2 regions of the Brevibacillus sp. WF146 genome follow, and region 1 is predicted to be linked to the other one. Evidence: predicted binding sites of a transcription regulator. Region 1 holds the regulator's gene; the other holds the start of a gene.
What was found. Region 1 encodes Rex, which represses fermentation and respiration genes when NADH is low (regulators of the CRP and FNR family bind a similar motif). Its sites were predicted from a motif close to TTGTGAAATATTTCACAA; they were not measured.

Region 1 (8,538 bases):
AAATCGAGCGCTTCTTTCAGCTCGTTTTTGGCCCGCTCCTGTCCGCCGATGTCGGAGAACGTCACGTTGGAGGCGGGAACGGCGTGTTTGCTCGGCTTGGACTTGCCGCCGAACGAAAGTTTTCCCTGGTTCTGCCGTACGATCAGAAAATAAATGGCCGTCAGGACGGCCGCAAACACGAGAAACGGCGTGATGTTGACACCGAGGAACAGCAGGAAGATCAGGATGCCGGGAATCACGCCGCACAAGATCTCCTTACCCATGCGTCGTCACCTCGTTTCCGGCCGAACGGGGAACGATGGCGTAGAAGTCGTCCTTCCCCTTTTTCATGTAGACGTAGACGTTGCGGTCGTCCATCAATGCGGACGCTTCATCCAGCCGATGGGCCGTCTTCCACTCCGTCAACATCTGCGGAATGCGGCTGTACTGGTGCAGATCCACCGCTTCCGTAAAGGAAAACAACCCGTCCATCCAAATCTGTTCCAGGTCTTGGGAGCGGTTGTCCACTCCAACTTCCACCGTCTTGCCCCCGGCCAGGGCCGCGGTTTCCTGGAGCAAGCGGCGGTATTCCTGCGGGAACAGATCCGGGCGGGTCACCTGCAGCTTTATCTCAATGCGATCCTTGCTTACATCCAAGTGCGTCAGTTCCGCTGACTGCATCTGTCCGATTTGGGTGCGAAGCGGTTCTTCTACTTCCATTTTCTGGTACAAGAACCAACCACCGAACAGGAGAGTGAGCGTCGCCAGCAGCGAGAGGCCTATCGCACGTTTTCGCAGTTGCACAGCTACTCCCCCCTTGTTGTTTTGTGCTCTCTGTCATCGGTTCCAGTATATCACACCCGTATAGCGTTTTTGGTATGCAGATGTTGGATAGCGGGACTCGACTAGAACGGCAAAAAGGCCTTTTTCGCTTGGAAAAAGGCCTTGCGAGCGTACATCTGCATCCGGTCTACGCCGGCGAGATGATGTAAGACGTGAGCAGCTTGCCGCTGAACAGGTCGTAGTGGAGATAGTGAAAACGGCCGTCGCGATCCTGCAGGGTGACTTCCCAAAAGCGGCTGTTCTCGTCCAACCCCGGGACGATGTGCAGCACCCGCGCGTCCGGGAAGCCTTTTTTGACCGCCGCTTCGACACTTTCCCGGCTTACCGCCCTGTCCATCGTGTCAAATTCGGCCTTGTCGGCTGTCAGCCAGGCGACCACCGGCGTTCCGGCCATGTTTTTGCCCAGCACGACGGCGTACGCCTTCTTGCCGCGGTACTCGTCAATCGCATCGATCTGGGCGATCGTCGTCCGTTCCTGTACCCACTGCCGCACCTGGTCTTCGAAGTCGTGCCGCTTGCCCACGACCGTGGAGGTCAGGTGATAGGCGGCACCCAGGGTGACCACCAGACAAACGGCCACTGCCCCTAGAAAGATTCGTACGTACACAATGACAATCCCCTTTATCCTCCAAACGTTACAGCCGGAAGCGAAGCTGGTCCTGCTTCATGCCGGCCGGCGTCTTCATTTGCAGCAGCACGTCCAACTGCCGCAATTCCCGTGTCGTACCATCGTACCACACATGGTAATCGACGGCGATCTGGCGGGCCAGTCCCGCCTCCTGGATGGGAAAAGACGGTCCCAGCCACGTCGCCAGGAGCGAGGTGACCTCTCCTGCCGGGATGGACAAGCGGTACCCCTGCCACGCCCGGTTGGAGGGGTCCGACACGGCCAGCGGCGTGACCGATCGCAGGTGGTCCTTCAGGAGAACCGCATGCTCCTGCGGCGTGAACAGGGCATAGGGCAGCGCCGTTTGCTCCTGCACCTGCCCGTCCACCGTCACGCTGACGTCCTGCTCGTTCCGCCGCAGTTCCACGTGGTGGCCGCCGATCTCCCCGCTTACTTGAAACCGCTGTCCCTGGAAACGTCCGCTCAGGACGTGATCTTGCAGGTATACTTCAAATGGCCGTTCCTTTTGCTCGGTGAGCTGGTCCAAGAGATCGGCCACGACCATCCGATCCGCTTCCTCACGTTCCGCCGGTGCCATGATGGGCACGCCCTTCTCGTCATGCCGGTTGTGCAGCGCCCCCAACGACACGCCAAGGAAAAACAGGCCGAGAAAAATGGGCAGCAGCCACCAGAGCTGCTTGGGCCGGACGTACATGTCCTTCCCCTCCTGTCCCGTTTTTTCCTTAACCTATGTGAGGCGGGAAGGTTTTAGAACGGTACGGAAAACTTGCTAAACATACCCCCCGGCGTCCCGGCCATACTACAGATACACCCCGAGGAGGTGAGCGCGTGAAACCGTCGCAACGATCGACATCTCCTGACGTGCTTGGGTATCTGCTGCAGGAATACCGCGTCTCCTGGGCAGCGTTGTCGTCGCCGCTGAGAACCTTGACCCACTCGCCCACACTGGAGTTCCGCCACGCCCCGCTTACGGACGTGTGGCAAAAATGAGCGCGGCATGGCGTCCAAACAAAACTTCCTCTACCTACACCTACGCTCCCCTTCTCCTGTCATTTACCCTGACAGGAGCCTTTTACCGTTTCAGCGTTTGGAACACGCGGTTCGCTTCAAAAATCACGCGCTCTTCGTCCACGGTCAACAGCTCGCGATTGCGCATCAGGAACCGGCCAGCCACGATCGTGTCGGTCACGTCCCGTCCGTTGGCCGCATACACCACGTGGGAGACCGGGTTGTGAGCGGGATGGAAATGGGCCTGATGGCTGTCCAGGACGATCAGGTCCGCCTGCTTGCCGGTTTCGATCGAACCCAGCTCATCCGGCTGGAACACGCCGTCCGCCCCGTAGCGGGTCGCCATGCGCAGCGCTTCTTCCGCCGGAACGGCCACGGGGTCGTAGCCCACTCCCTTGTGCAGAATGGCGGCCAGCTTCAGTTCCTCAAACAGGTTCAGGTTGTTGTTGCTGGCGGTGCTGTCCGTTCCCAGCGAAACGCTGATTCCTTTCGCCAGCATTTGGGGAACCGGCGCCACGCCGCTGGCCAGCTTCAGGTTGCTCACCACGTTGTGGGAGACTTTCACTTGATATTTTGCCAATACGTCCATTTCTTCATCCGTCAGATGAACGGCATGTGCTACCAGCGTCGGACGGCGGAACACGCCCAGTTTTTCCAGGTGGGCGACCGGACGAAGGCCGTAATCCCGCTCGTTTTGGCCCACTTCCCACTTTGTTTCCGACATGTGGATGTGGATCGGCAGGGAAAGCTCTTCCGCCCGTTCCACAATTTGCGTGATAAATTCCGGCGGGCAGGTGTACGGCGCATGAGGTGCAAGCATCGTGGTGATGCGGCCGTCCGCCTGATTGTGCCAGTTTTTGGCAAAAGTGGTAGCCTCCCGCAGTTTGGCCGCCCGCTCTTCCTCCGAGCAGAGGCCGATCATGCCGCGGCACAGTCGGGCGCGCATTCCGGTCGCTTCCACCGCTTTGGCCACTTCGTCCATGTGGTCGTACATGTCGACGAAGGTCGTCGTTCCCGTGCGGATCATCTCAATCAGCGACAGGTATGTGCCCCATTTCACATGGTCGGCGGTAAACTGCGCTTCCAGCGGCCACATTTTGTCTTCGAGCCACTGCTGCAGCGGCAGGTCGTCGGAGTATCCGCGCAAGAGCGACATGCCCGCATGGCCGTGCGTGTTGATCAGGCCCGGCAGGAGGTAGTTGCCCTTCAGGTCGATCACCTCGTCGTAGCCGGACACGTCCTCAGGCGTGGGGCCGACGTACGTAATCGTGCTGCCGGCAAACGCGACGGCTCCGTCGTGGATCACCTCGTTCTGGTCGTTTACGGTGATCACGGTGGCGTGAGTCAAGATCGTCTGTTTCATCGTTCCACTCCGTTCTTACGTTAAATAATAGGCGAGACTTTGCAGGCTGGACGTCACATCCGCATAGTGGATGCGCACCTCTTTCTCCGTCCGGATGGTCGTCGGCGCGAAGTTGAGGATGCCTTCGATCCCCGCCTCGATCAAGAGATCGGCCACCGATTGGGCGGCGGCAGCCGGGACCGTGATGATCGCCAGGCGAATGTGCCGATCCTTCACCGTCTGCTTCAGCTCTTCCAGCGGCTGGATCGTAATGCCCGCAATCTGCTTGCCCTGCTTGGCCGGATCGCTGTCAAAAATCGCCGCGATCCGCATCTGATCCTTCAGGAACGCGTTGTAGTTGCTGATCGCATGGCCGAGATGGCCGGCGCCGACGAGCGCGACGCGAATTTCCTGATCCAGTTTGAGAATCTGGCGGATTTTTTCCACCAGGAAGTTGACGTCATAGCCGATGCCTTTCTTGCCGAAATCGCCGAACGCGGCTAAGTCTTTACGGATTTGGGCGGGGTTGACGTCCAGATTTTTGCCCATCTGCTGGGAGGATACCGTCGTCACGCCCACTTGCTGCAAATAACTCAGGTAGCGCAGATAAATCGGCAAACGGCGAACGACCGCTTCCGAAATCTTTTCACTTTTGGCCACGTACGGTCCTTCCTCCTTACTTTTTTCGCTTGACGACACGGTAATCCCTGCCGTTGGACAGGATCGCGATCGTGCCGTGCTGGCTGGTGATGTAGGTCTCCGCCCACGATTCGCCCAGGCGTTCGAGCACTTCCTCCTGGCTGTCTTTCATCTCGTTTCGGGACCTGCCGGTCAGAATCACCGCCACCTGTGGGTCCACCTTGGTGAGAAACGGCTGGGAAGAGGCCTGGTTTCTCCCCTGGTCGGCCACTTTCAGCACTTCCGCCTTCAACTGGCCGCCGTGCTTCTCCAGCAGGCGCTCTTCCGCCTTTTCATTAACGGCGCTGACGAAGAGAAAGCGAAGCTGGCCGTGCCGCAGCCGGAACACCAGGGAATTGTCCTGCGGAGACAAAAACAGCGGTTCGCTGGGATGAAGCACGTCCAACACCACGTCGTTGTCCAGTCTGATCGCGTCGCCGTCCGCGACGGGCAGCAGCTTTTTGTCCCCTTTGAGCGGGACCAGCCTGCGAATCGACGGCTCGATCAGACGGGGCAGAATGACCGTATCCACCGGCATCCGGTCGCTGAGAAAGGCAAAGCCCCCCGCTTGTTCCGGCTGATCGTTGGTCACGACAACGTAGTCCAGACGCGTCAGCTTTCGCTCGGACAGCATGCCGAACAAGACGGGCCAGTCTTCCGCGCTTCCCGTGTCGACCAGCATGGTTTTTCCGCCCGGCAGTCGGATCAGCGTGCTCTCGCCATGCGGCAGGGCGAGAAAGTGGATCACCAGGCCGACAAATTCGCGTTCGTCGTCGCTGGCGAAGGGGTCCTCCACCTTTACCACTCCCTGCAAATGGCTGTCGATCGAGCAGCCGGCAAACAGCACGACGCACAGCAGCAGCAGCCAAGCCCTACGCGTATTCCCCAGCATTTATTCTATCACCTAAATCCCTGCGAGACTATTGCTTCATTTTATGAGTCTCGCCGGGATTGCATGCAGCCGGCCGCTCAACGCCTACAGCTCCGTGCCGGTCTCTTGGGCCAGAAACGGACCGATCCGCTCGCGGAGCTCCGGCCAGGTGCCCGTCTGCACCTGAAACGGCGGCAGGGATTGCAAAAACGCCCGGCCGTAGCGGGACTCGACGATTCGTCCGTCAAACACGACCACGACGCCGCGGTCCAAATGATGCCGGATCAGCCGGCCGACGCCCTGCTTGAACTGGATCACCGCTTGCGGCAGGGCCAGCGACATGAAGGCGTTTTTCCCGTCCGCTTTCAACTGCTCCGCTCTCCCCTGGTAGACGGGGTGATTGGGCGGCGTAAAGGGAAGCCGCACGATGACCAGGCAGCTCAGCGCTTCGCCGGGGATGTCCACGCCCTCCCAAAAACTGCTGGTCCCCAGCAGCACGCCGTGTTCCAGCCGTTGGAACAGCCGGACCAGCTTGCTGCGGTTGCTGCTGTCGATGCCGTGGCCGAGCAGGGTGTACGGCTCGTCCGCCAACTGCTCCTTCATCAACTGGTACACCTGGCGGAGCATCGAGTGGGACGTGAACAGAATCAGCGTTCGGCCGCCGGCGGCGCGGATCACGTCCAGGCAGCCCTGCACGACCGCTTCCAGGTAGTGTTCGTCGCTTTCTTTTCCCGGGGCGGGAAAGTCGGAAGGGATGAACAGCAGCCCCTGTTCCTCGTAGGCAAACGGGGAGGGCAGGGCCAGGGTACGCACCCGTTCCTCCGGCATCCGATCCAGGCCAAACCGCTCGATCATGTAAGCAAAGCTGTTCTTGACCGTCAAGGTGGCCGAGGTGAGAATCAGGCTGCGCTTTGCTGCGAACAGCGGATGGGCGAGCGCATCGGCGACCTTCAGCGGCGCGGCGTGCAGATAGACGTGCTTGCGGGGGGTGCGGGCCTCCACTTCCATCCAGCAGACGTACTCCGCGTCCGGTTCCAGCAAAAAGAAGTGAAGCAGTTCGGCCGTTTCCTGAAGTTCGTCCACCAGGCCGGACACATCCGTCCGCAGGCTGCGCAGCTCGTACGGCGGTTTTTCGTCGGCGGGGATGCACTGCAGCAGGCGGTCCATGGACGCCGCGTACGCGGTGAGCGCTTCGATCACCCGGCGCGCCGCCCTGCGAATCCGTTCGTGCCGGCCGGAAAACGACTCCTTGCGGTACCGCACCGTTTCCCGCCCGGTGTCGGTGGTCTCCTCTCCCCGGTCCGCCGCCCACTGGTACAGAAGCTGCGTGATCTGCAGCGCCTTTTCGCGCAGCGCGGGGAACAGCTTGTCCATCTCCGCCAAGGTCTCCGCGACCCTGCCGCCATCCTCCGCCTGCCAATCCTGCAGCTCGGCGGCGAAGCGCCGCACAACGCTCCCTTCTTCCGCCGCCGCCCGATCCAGCAAAAACATCATTCCGGCAGTGGACAACTGCTTGCCGAGATGGGCGGTGGCGATCTCTTCCAGATGGTGGGCCTCGTCGATGACCGCCGTCTCATACGGCGGCAGAATCCGGTTCTCCGCCTGCAAATCGCTGATCAAGAGCGCGTGGTTGACGATCAGAATGTCCGCGTCCCGCGCCCGCTCCCGGGCCTGGAAATAGTAGCAGCGGCTGAACCAGGGGCAGTTGCGGTGCAGGCAGGAGGCGGCGTCGCTTTTCACCTGCTGCCAGTACAACTGTCCGGCAGCGGGCAGGCTCAACTCCTCCACGTCGCCTGTTTCCGTCTGGGTCAGCCAGGTGAGCATCTGCCCTTTGACCAGGCGCAGTTCCTGACTGTTTCCCTCCACGGGCTCCTCCAGGCTTTGTTCAAACTTGCGCAGGCAGAGATAATTGCCCCGCCCCTTCAGCGTGGCGGCGGTAAAGTCAAACGGCAGCGACTGCTTGAGAGCGGGGATGTCCTTGTGAAACAACTGCTCCTGCAGGTGAATGGTGTGCGTGCTGATCACCACCGGCTCACGGTGCTGTTTGGCCCACACGATGCTGGGCAGCAGGTAGGCGAGCGATTTGCCGGTCCCTGTCCCCGCTTCCACGAGCAGATGCACGCCGTCGCTCATCGCGTCATGGATCGCGCGCATCATCGCTTCCTGCGCTTCCCGCCGCTGATAGCCGGGCAGGCTGCGCCCCAGCGCCGCCTTTTCGTCAAGCATCTGCTCCAGCATCTCGGCAAACGGTTTTGTCAGCGGCTCGGCGCGTTCCAGCGGCGTCTTGGCGCGTCCTTCCCGCTTGCGCAGGGCAAGCTGACGGTACACGTCCCACAGCTCTGACTCGTCCGTCTTGGTACCGGATTCGTCCAAAAGCGGCACCTCCGCCAGCTTTTCCATCTCGATGTGGCGCAGCAGGACGTCGATGTCAGTGCGAAACGACGAGACGAGCATCTGCAGCCGCTGCACCGTCACCAGCGGCAGTTGGCGCAGGATGTCCAACAGATGCAAAAACAGGCGGGCCGTCGCCATCGCGTCGCTGTCCGCCTGATGCGGACGGTCGTGTTCGATCTGCAGGTCGTCGGCCAGTTCACCCAGGCGGTAGCTGTTTTGCATCGGCATCAAAAAGCGGGACAGTTCCACCGTGTCCAGCACATATCCGTCAAACGTATAATAGCCCTGGCTCAGCAGGGCTTCTTGCAGAAACTGCAGGTCAAATGCGGCATTGTGAGCCACAAAGGCCCGCCCGTCCAGCATGCGGAGGAACCTGGGAAGCGCTTCCTCCAGCGTGGGGGCATCGGCCACCATGTCGTCCGTGATGCCGGTCAACTGCGTAATAAACGGCGGGATCGGCTGCCCGGGGTTGATCAGGGTGGAATAGCTCTCCGTAATCTGCCCGTCGTCGATGGCGACGGCGCCGATCTGGATGATGCTGTCCCCCTGCCGCGGGTGGCTTCCCGTTGTCTCAAAGTCTACGACGATAAATCGATTCAACCTCTTGTCACCTCGTACGTGCGCGGACAGTAGGGCGTCCGCTTCCCTAGCATTCGGCAGCGTCCGGGAATTTTCCTGCTCCGGGCGCCGTTTCCGGCTGCAAAAGTTCGCTTGCAGCCGTCGGTCCCCCCAGCTTGGCGGCGCACAACTGCAGGTAGAGCGGGATCTCCTGAAAGTGGTCGCTGTGGGGAAGCA
Region 2 (8,538 bases), 610 kb from region 1:
GACAACCTGTCCCGGTTCGACGTGCAAATCAAACGGATGCACAATGGTTTTTCCGCCAATCGTCTTTTCTACCTGCATCATGTGCAGTCCGGTCTTAGTCACGGTATCGCCTTCTTTCCCAAACAGCTATCGCGGTCAGCATCGTCACGCAGATCCACATCAGGCAGAGCGCAGCAAAACCCGCGATGCCAAATGGGGATTCCATCCAGTTCACCCACTTGTAGTACTCCGGACCGAAGATGGCGCCTCCCCCCAGTCTGACAACGGAAAACATGCGCACAAACTCTGCGGGATTCAGGCAGGTGGCCACCTGGAGTACCGGTTTGATCCATGTGTACGGCAAAAAGCTCAAGACCGAGATCAAGAGCGTGGGCCAGGCCAGAATCAAGAAAAACCAGATGCTGACCCCGAGCGTAAGCGCCTGCCAGCGGTTCCGGCTCAGGGAGCCGACCACCATGGCGATCCCCAGAAACAACAGCACGATGCAGATGGAAAACAACAAGAAAAACAGCAGGGCGGAAAGGGTGAACCCTTTTCCCAGAAGCATGCCGAACAACCCGGCAAACCCGTAGCTAAAACACACGATGGAGACGAGCACCACAGCCAATCCCGCGTACTTCCCCCACAAAAACGAAGTGGCTGTAAGGGCGTAGGTGGACAGAAGCTCCCAGCTTCCCTCCTCCTTTTCTGCCGTAACCGAAAAGGAGGCGAGCAGCATGGTCATCAAGGGGAGCAGGTACAGGATCAGATTGAGAATGGTGCCGGTCGTATACGTGTATCCCTCCATGTAGGACTGGGATTGAATGATCAACAGGGCCAGCGTGAACAGGGAAAACAGGGCCGTGAACGAGTACGCCCACGGATTGCGAAACCCGATCTGTATTTCTCGTTTGGCAATGTTCATGATGTGCACGTGCGCCACTTCCTCTGCTAGTTGTGTGTCTGCTGTGCGTCCGACGTGCCGTGCTGGCCTGATTCCGGATGTCCGTCACTTTGCCCATGCTTTTTCATGCTGCTCTCCCAGGCATGCTTGTCCAGATCCTGAACGCTCATAACCGAACCGGTTTGCTTTTCCTTGACGAACGCTTCCGCCGCTGCCTTGTCCTTGAAGGAATAGACGCCATACCCCATTGGCGTCTGGAACGTTTTGTCGTAGACATACGTCGCCTGATCGGTGTTCACCCATTCCTTGGAGAGGTAGTCGCGGACGAACCGGGCTTCCACCTGTTCGTTCTCATGCTCCTTTGTCCAGCGGTACATACAGCCGATATCGTCAAATTTCAACACTTTCCCGTTTTGCAAAACGATTTCCGACGCGTTGTGGTCATTGGCCACATTCATATGGCAGACGTCGCATTTGTCCACGCCTTCCACGATGTCCACCGGTTTTGCTTCCTCCTTGCCGCATCCCCCCATCAACATGGAGAGGGTCATCATCATTGCGCCAATCGTCCACACCCGAGATTTCATTTTCGTCTCACTCCTCCATACATGATCAAACAGCTTCCGCTCATCAGCAGCACACTGAGTACGCCCATGGCCGTCTGCTGACCCGCCCGCTGTTCGTCCTCTTGCGCCATAACCGGAGCCAGCAATGGTGCCCCGTCCCGAATGGACGCGTCTGTCCCTGCGGTAAAAAGCCCCTCCAAAAACACAAGACCGGGTGCCTGGAAAAAGATCTGATAGGGCGGTACCGCTTCGGTCAACGCCAGGAAAAACGGGTTGAGCTCATAGGGAATATTGCTGCGGCCGTCTGCATCCAGATCAATGCCCTGCATGTCGTCCCAGTAGTTTCCCTCCAACGTGTTGGCTGTGCTGTCCTGCGCCTGCGCCTGGATGACATTGGACACAAAATGGTTGGCCGTCACCACATTCCCTGAGGCTTGTTTGAGCTGCATCCCGACAAAGTTCAGCGTGAATTCGTTACCTTCCAGACGGTTCCCTTTGGACCGTTCCATGTACAAGCCCACACGGTTTCCCTCGATGCGATTTCCCTCGATTCGCGATCCCGTTACGTCGAAAAGAAGAATCCCCTGGGCGTTCGGATTTTCCCTTTGTTTGACAAAACGATTATGCTGCACGACAGCGCCATCCGATTCCATGAGCATCGTGCCCGTCACGTTGGCGCTTCCTGTGTTGCCGAGCAGCTTCGTGGAGGACGTACCCATGAAATGATAACCGTATCGGGAGTTCTCCACGAAATTTTGCTCCATGTGGTTGAAGTTGCTGTTTTCCGCATAGATGCCGTCAAACATGTTGCTGATCCGGTTGGAGACGATCCGGTTGTGATGAGAGTGATTCAAGTCGAAGCCGTTTCCCTTTTTGGCCGTAACATCCGGATTTGTACCGGCTGCTCCCGACAGTTGGTGCGCGTGTTGGCCGTGGTTGTGGAGGCCTTCCTGTTCCTTGCCCGGGTCCGTTACCAGACCGATCACGCGGATACCGCGCAGCGTATTGTTGCTGGCATCACGAAGCTGCACCCCTGTTCCCATCGTTTCGATCACAAGGTCTTCCACAATGTTGTGGTTCCCCCTCATGACCACGGACGCTTCTGCGGCATTGATTCGGTTGTCTACGATTTTTATTCCCCGGACGACGGCATGATCGGACAGAATCGACAGAACAGGGCTGCTGCCATCACTGGCAATCTCCACGGCCCCCTCTGCCTGCAGCACGATCGGTTTGGTAATGCGAATGGGCCCCCGGTATTTTCCTGCCGGAACGGTGACGACTGCTCCCGGTTGAGCCTGGTCGATCCTCTCCTGCAAGGAGACCGATGCGGCACTGACCCGGTCGAAAAAAACGGCCCCGACCGTGAGTCCGGCGATTCCTGCGGCCAACAGCATGCGGGCCATGGTGCGGGTATTCCTTCTACCGAACAGATTTCTCCCCCCTTCGTCTTGCTTCTTTCCGAACACACCATCAACATAGCGCTCCCCGGCCTGTTCGTAAATGACTCAACCGGGCTATAAACCTTGACAAAAAAACAACAAAAGCGAGCGTTCGCGAGGCAGCACCATCCCTCCGCTGCGGGGATGGTTTCTGTACGACGTCAGTTCGCCCGCACGGCGGTATCGTGAAATTTTGTCATGTTTGTGAAATGAATCACAAAGTGTGATGCTCGTCACATCTGAACAAACGCTTTTTACGCATAATGGAAACAGACACAGGGATGGCTCACACACATCCCACATTGAACAGGAGAAGGAGGACGTATCCATGTTTTGTTATCAATGCGAGCAAACAGCGACTGGCGGCTGCAAAGTAGTCGGCGTATGCGGGAAAAATGAAGATCTGGCCAGCATCCAAGATACGATTGTATTTGCCCTCAAAGGAATCGCTGCTTATGCAACACATGCAAGGGAGTTGGGGTATACGGACCCCGAAGTGGATGCGATTACCCATGAAGCCCTGTACTTCACTTTGACAAATGTAAATTTTCATTTCCAGGAACATGTTGACATGGCCATGAAAGTTGGGTCGGCAGCGATAAAAGTGATGGAACTGCTGGACCGTGCACATACGGAACGATTTGGCATCCCTCAGCCTATTACGGTCACGCAAAATAAAATCGAAGGAAAATGTATTGTCGTCACCGGTCATAACCTGCTTGCCCTGGAAGAATTGCTGAAACAAACAGAAGGCAAAGGAATCAATGTTTATACGCACTCGGAGATGCTGCCTGCCCACGGATATCCTGCATTACGAAAATATCCTCATTTAAAGGGAAACATCGGAAAGGCCTGGTACGATCAGCGAAAACTGTTTGAAGAATTCCCTGGGGCCATATTGGCGACAACCAATTGTGTGATGCCGATTAAGGGAACCTACTCGGACCGATTCTTCTCCTATGAAGTAGCAGGACTGGAAGGCGTTACGAAAATTGAACATAACGATTTTACTCCGATCATCGAAAAAGCGTTGCAACTGCCAGCGGCACATATCGACTCGGATCAGAAACTGGTCACCGGCTATCACCACGAAACCGTGATCAGTCTGGCGCCGGAACTGATTTCGGCCGTACACGAAGGCAAGATTCGGAGGTTTTTTGTGATCGCCGGTTGTGATGCCCCTGGAAAGGGTGGAAATTACTATCGGGAGTTGGCTGCGTCGCTTCCAAATGATACGGTCATTTTAACCACCTCCTGCGGGAAATTTCGTTTTAACGATATTGATTTTGGAACCGTAGGAAATACAGGCATCCCACGGTATATTGATCTGGGGCAATGCAACAACTCCATCTCCACGGTAAAAATTGCGCGCGCGTTGGCGGACGCTCTCCACTGTGACATCAACGAGCTGCCGGTCAGCATTGTACTGTCCTGGTTCGAGCAGAAAGCGATTGCCATTTTGCTGGGATTGTTCAGCTTAGGAATCACGGACATACGGATTGGTCCGAAGGTTCCGGAATTTTTAACCCCAGGTGTAGTACACTTCCTGCAAAACACGTTTCATCTCAAGGTAATTGGGGACCCGCAAGAAGATTTGGCTGACATGCTGGCGAAATAACTTCCGCTGTACGGCATGGAATGTCATGACCGTGCACCATGTTATGCGGGGATGTCCGACGAAACCGTATCGGTCTCTTTCGCAAACCCATGGTGCACGCTTTTCTTTCCATGGCTTGAAAGGTCTGCCGTCACCGGATTCTTTCTCTATAGCTTCATCGCCGCCGCCTCCAGGCAGACGGCCCCCCCAAGGCGTTTCCCGACTCCTTGACCAGCGAATGGCAAGTCACCATGCGACCTCCATCCGGAGGTTCTCCGTTCCTTGCATGTCACTTCAAAAAGATCGCTCTGATCCGTTATAATAATGGAAGAAATTACTTGAGGAAGGACTATGTATGAGAAATGGGGATTGTTTGCAGCAGGTTCCTTTATTCCGCGACTTGAACCGACAGGAACTGGCCCGCGTCGAAGAAATCACCATGCATCGCTTGTTCCGGAAAAAGACGACCATCTTTATGGAAGGAAGCGAAAAAGAAGCGGTCTTTTTCATTCAGGACGGGCTTGTCAAAGCCTACAAAACCGACGAGGAGGGCCATGAACAAATCGTATCGCTGCTGCAGACCGGAGATATGTTTCCGCATACCGGATTCTTTACGCAAACGCCTTATCCGGCGACGACGGAAGCCCTTGTGGACACTCACGTCCTGACAATTCCCGTCCACGCTTTTGAACAGCTCATCTTGTCGATGCCGTCGATTGCCATCAAGGTCATCGATGTCATGGGGGCCAAAATTCGCGAACTCCAGCAAAAACTTCAGCAGTTTACCGGTCACGACGTGCACGGCAGGATTGCTTTCTTTCTGTTGCAATTGGCAGATAAACACGGAGAAGTGAACGATTCCCGTGTGTACATCGAGTTGCCCATGACCCATCAGGAGTTGGCCAATGCGATCGGTTCATCCAGAGAAACCGTAAATCGGTTGGTCAATCAACTGAAAAAGCAGCGAATTCTTGACACACACCGTTCGGGCATCATCATTTTGGACAAGGATGCGTTAAAACGATGGGGTGAACAGTAACCGTTGCTGCCGACATCCCCCTGTCTATCCTCCATGCAGGTCACGGCGTTCACACCCATGGTTTACTCGCTACACATACAAAGGGGTGGAAAAATGTATTGGGAGACGCTTCCGAATTGGTTTTGGCGAAAAAGCAAGATATCGGTTCAACGTAAACCACACAAAGACCTCGATGTGAGGTCTTTTCCATTCCCGTTTCGATCTTGTGCTGCTGCACGTTTCTTGGCTTGGGCACCCTACGTTCGTTTCTTGTCTCCGTCGTGTTATAATGGACTGGACGCAAGCAGCGTACTGCAAGTGACGAAAGAAGGCTGATTGTCCCATGGTGCACCAGATATCGGTAAAACGCATTTACGACCCGCCCTCCCCTGAAGACGGCGTCTGCATCCTGGTTGACCGGTTTTGGCCGCGCGGCATTTCCAAAGAGCGCGCAGCGGTCGACGCGTGGATGAAAGACATCGCCCCGAGCTCCGAACTCTGCAAGTGGTTCAGCCACCGACCGGAGCGGTTTGCCGAATTTACTGAACGATACGAACGGGAATTGGCGGAAGATCCGATCCGGAATGAACTCGCCGATCGGATATGCGGCATCGCGGTTGAAAAAAACGTCACCCTGGTCTACGCCGCGAAAGATGCCGTCCACAACCAAGCCATCGTTCTCCAGCGCTGGCTGACCCGCCGGTCCGAACGGGGAGAACGCGAGCGGCAGGTCTGAAACGATTCCATTTATGGTTTGAACATCGAATGAGCTTCCGGGCTGGGTGTCAGCACCAGAACGACCACACTGTCTTCCAATGCTTCGATAGAATGCTCGACCTGCTTCTCAAGGCTGATCATGCTGGCAGCAGCCAGTTCCACTTCTTCATGGGCGGTAAAGCGGATGGTTCCCTGCAGCACAAATAGCAGAATATCGCTCGACGTCTTGTGTTTCTGTAATCTCTTTCCTTTTGGAAACGAGAATTTCACGACTTTCGACACCCCATTATCCAGCATCGGCCGAATAAAGGTTTCTTCGAATGACAGCGGGTATCTCTTCATTCTTTCATCTCCTGCCAATCAACATCAATCAGGATCGCAGCGCACGGCTGAGCTCGTCCTTTTCTTCCGCGCTCAGCATGTTCTCCGCCATCGGAAACAGCACGTTCTCTTCTTTCGTGAAATGATCCGTTAAAACGGCATGGGCCTGCAGTGCATAGGAAGCGATCTCTTTCGCGCGTTCAGCATCCACCGGCTCCTTCACGTGTTCCATCGCTTCTTTGAACGTCTTCAGGTTACGCTTGGCCAGTTCGTGTTCGTATTCCATCACGGCAATCGGCCCCACCTGCCTGCCGATATAGTTCGCCATGAGCGGAAAAAGGGCTCCCTCTTCCCGCTCGGAGTGAGGGTCGAGCTCCCGGACAAAGGCATCCACCTTTTCTTTCAGCTCGGCAAGCTGCCGGCTCCAATCCGTTTTTGCTTGATCCATTCCAATTTGGGCTGCCAACTGGGCAAAGGCATCCATTTGTTCCCTGAGGGGGCCATGCTCTCGTTTCAACTGGGCCAGCGGTTCGCAAAGTGTCACGTGTGCATGGCTCCCCGACATCATGCTGCAATGATGGGGCACTTGGCTCATGCGAATCACTCCTTCGTTTCCGGTTTCCTGCATCTCGAGTATACATCCGAGCCGTATGGAAAAACTGTGACGGGCATCACACTTGTTTTTTCCAAATGGGACCAATTTATCGGCATATGACTGCATGCATAGGGAACAACCTGGTGAAGCCCCATACCAGTCCCTTGATCAGGCGTGAACATGGTTGTTTGCGGTCGACTGTTTTTCGTACGATCGGTCTGTTTGCAAACCAAGCATGATAATCGCAACTGACGAATGGCCTCCCGGGTTACTCGCGGTGTCGCGCCCGGAGTCATCGAAACAGCTTTTCTCTTATCCCCTGATAGCTCCACTCTCTTCCAAACACAAGCAAACAGCCTCGTACTTCGTATCCTCACGATAACGAGTAAAGATCTGTTCCTTCCTTGATGGCACGAAAAATCCCCTCCGGTCAACAGTAATGAGTTTATCCAGAACTCTTTGTTTACTGCCTACCCTGAGGGGATAATACCACCGTTTAGACTTATTTTTCTAACGTGGGAACAGGAGCATATTTTGTAGTGCTTTTCCATATAAATGAAGGGGCACGCGGTCTTCACTAATATAATAAAAAATAGCCAGACCATTTTCTAACGAAAGAATCGTCCATGCCATTTCAGTCGCAGATAGAGTAGACTCATGATTCTCTTTCGACATCAATTTCTCAATGGCCTTGGAAATTTGTTCAACCGATTGCGTTATCATGTTAGACCATTTATGGCGTACCGATTCTTCACGCATCGCATAAAGAAGAAATTCCATGGTAAGCATGCTCCATGTTCGATTTTTCTGCCTAACTGAAACGAAATATTCATTCATTGTTTCAATAAAATGTGAAAGTGATTGCTGTTGGTCTATTACTTGACGGACGTTGTTCACATGTAATTGCATTTGTTGTTCCAAAATGGCTAAAAAGAGCTCTTCTTTGGAATGAAAATGAGCATAAAACGCCCCTTTGCTAAATCCAGCATTTTCTGCAATTTTATCAACAGAAGCTCCGTGAAAGCCTAATTGAGCAAAGGTCTCAACCGCTGATTCTAAAAGTAATTGCCGTGTTTCCTTTTTTCGCTCCTCTTGGGTTAATCTGCGCCTTACCATTCTTCTTCCCTCCCTCTCTCTTGACAATCATACCATACAGCATTAATATACCACTTAGTATGTAAATACCCATTAGTATATAAATTATTTTATTATCACGTTGGAAATAAACATAGATAATCTAGTAAAAGGGGAAGAGGGTACTCATGCGAGGGGAAGGAAACCTTACTACACAAAAACAAACCATGTCAAAAATTTTGGCACAAACGATTAAAGCAGGGATTATTACATCAAACCTGATTCCGTTGTTTGCAGGATTAACATTGGCATTATATACATATCA

Region 2: the regulator Rex is predicted to act here: its motif matches at 3,094-3,111, upstream of hcp (hydroxylamine reductase).

The regions. Positions count from the first base shown of each region.
Region 1 is NZ_CP109943.1:2,580,376-2,588,913, forward strand. Features, by position in the region: gene A6764_RS12735 (AAA family ATPase) at 1-263, opposite strand, end outside; gene A6764_RS12740 (hypothetical protein) at 256-783, opposite strand; gene A6764_RS12745 (cell wall elongation regulator TseB-like domain-containing protein) at 950-1,429, opposite strand; gene A6764_RS12750 (hypothetical protein) at 1,458-2,144, opposite strand; gene A6764_RS12755 (hypothetical protein) at 2,279-2,440, shown strand; gene A6764_RS12760 (amidohydrolase) at 2,523-3,821, opposite strand; gene A6764_RS12765 (redox-sensing transcriptional repressor Rex) at 3,837-4,460, opposite strand; gene A6764_RS12770 (ComEC/Rec2 family competence protein) at 4,477-5,370, opposite strand; gene dinG (ATP-dependent DNA helicase DinG) at 5,455-8,343, opposite strand; gene A6764_RS12780 (tetratricopeptide repeat protein) at 8,390-8,538, opposite strand, start outside.
Region 2 is NZ_CP109943.1:1,971,877-1,980,414, reverse strand. Features, by position in the region: gene A6764_RS09890 (ABC transporter ATP-binding protein) at 1-102, opposite strand, end outside; gene A6764_RS09885 (ABC transporter permease) at 95-913, opposite strand; gene A6764_RS09880 (nitrous oxide reductase accessory protein NosL) at 931-1,470, opposite strand; gene A6764_RS09875 (right-handed parallel beta-helix repeat-containing protein) at 1,467-2,855, opposite strand; gene hcp (hydroxylamine reductase) at 3,220-4,509, shown strand; gene A6764_RS09865 (Crp/Fnr family transcriptional regulator) at 4,844-5,527, shown strand; gene A6764_RS09860 (DUF488 domain-containing protein) at 5,850-6,242, shown strand; gene A6764_RS09855 (cupin domain-containing protein) at 6,254-6,565, opposite strand; gene A6764_RS09850 (hemerythrin domain-containing protein) at 6,594-7,139, opposite strand; gene A6764_RS09845 (TetR/AcrR family transcriptional regulator) at 7,650-8,255, opposite strand; gene cyoE (heme o synthase) at 8,402-8,538, shown strand, end outside.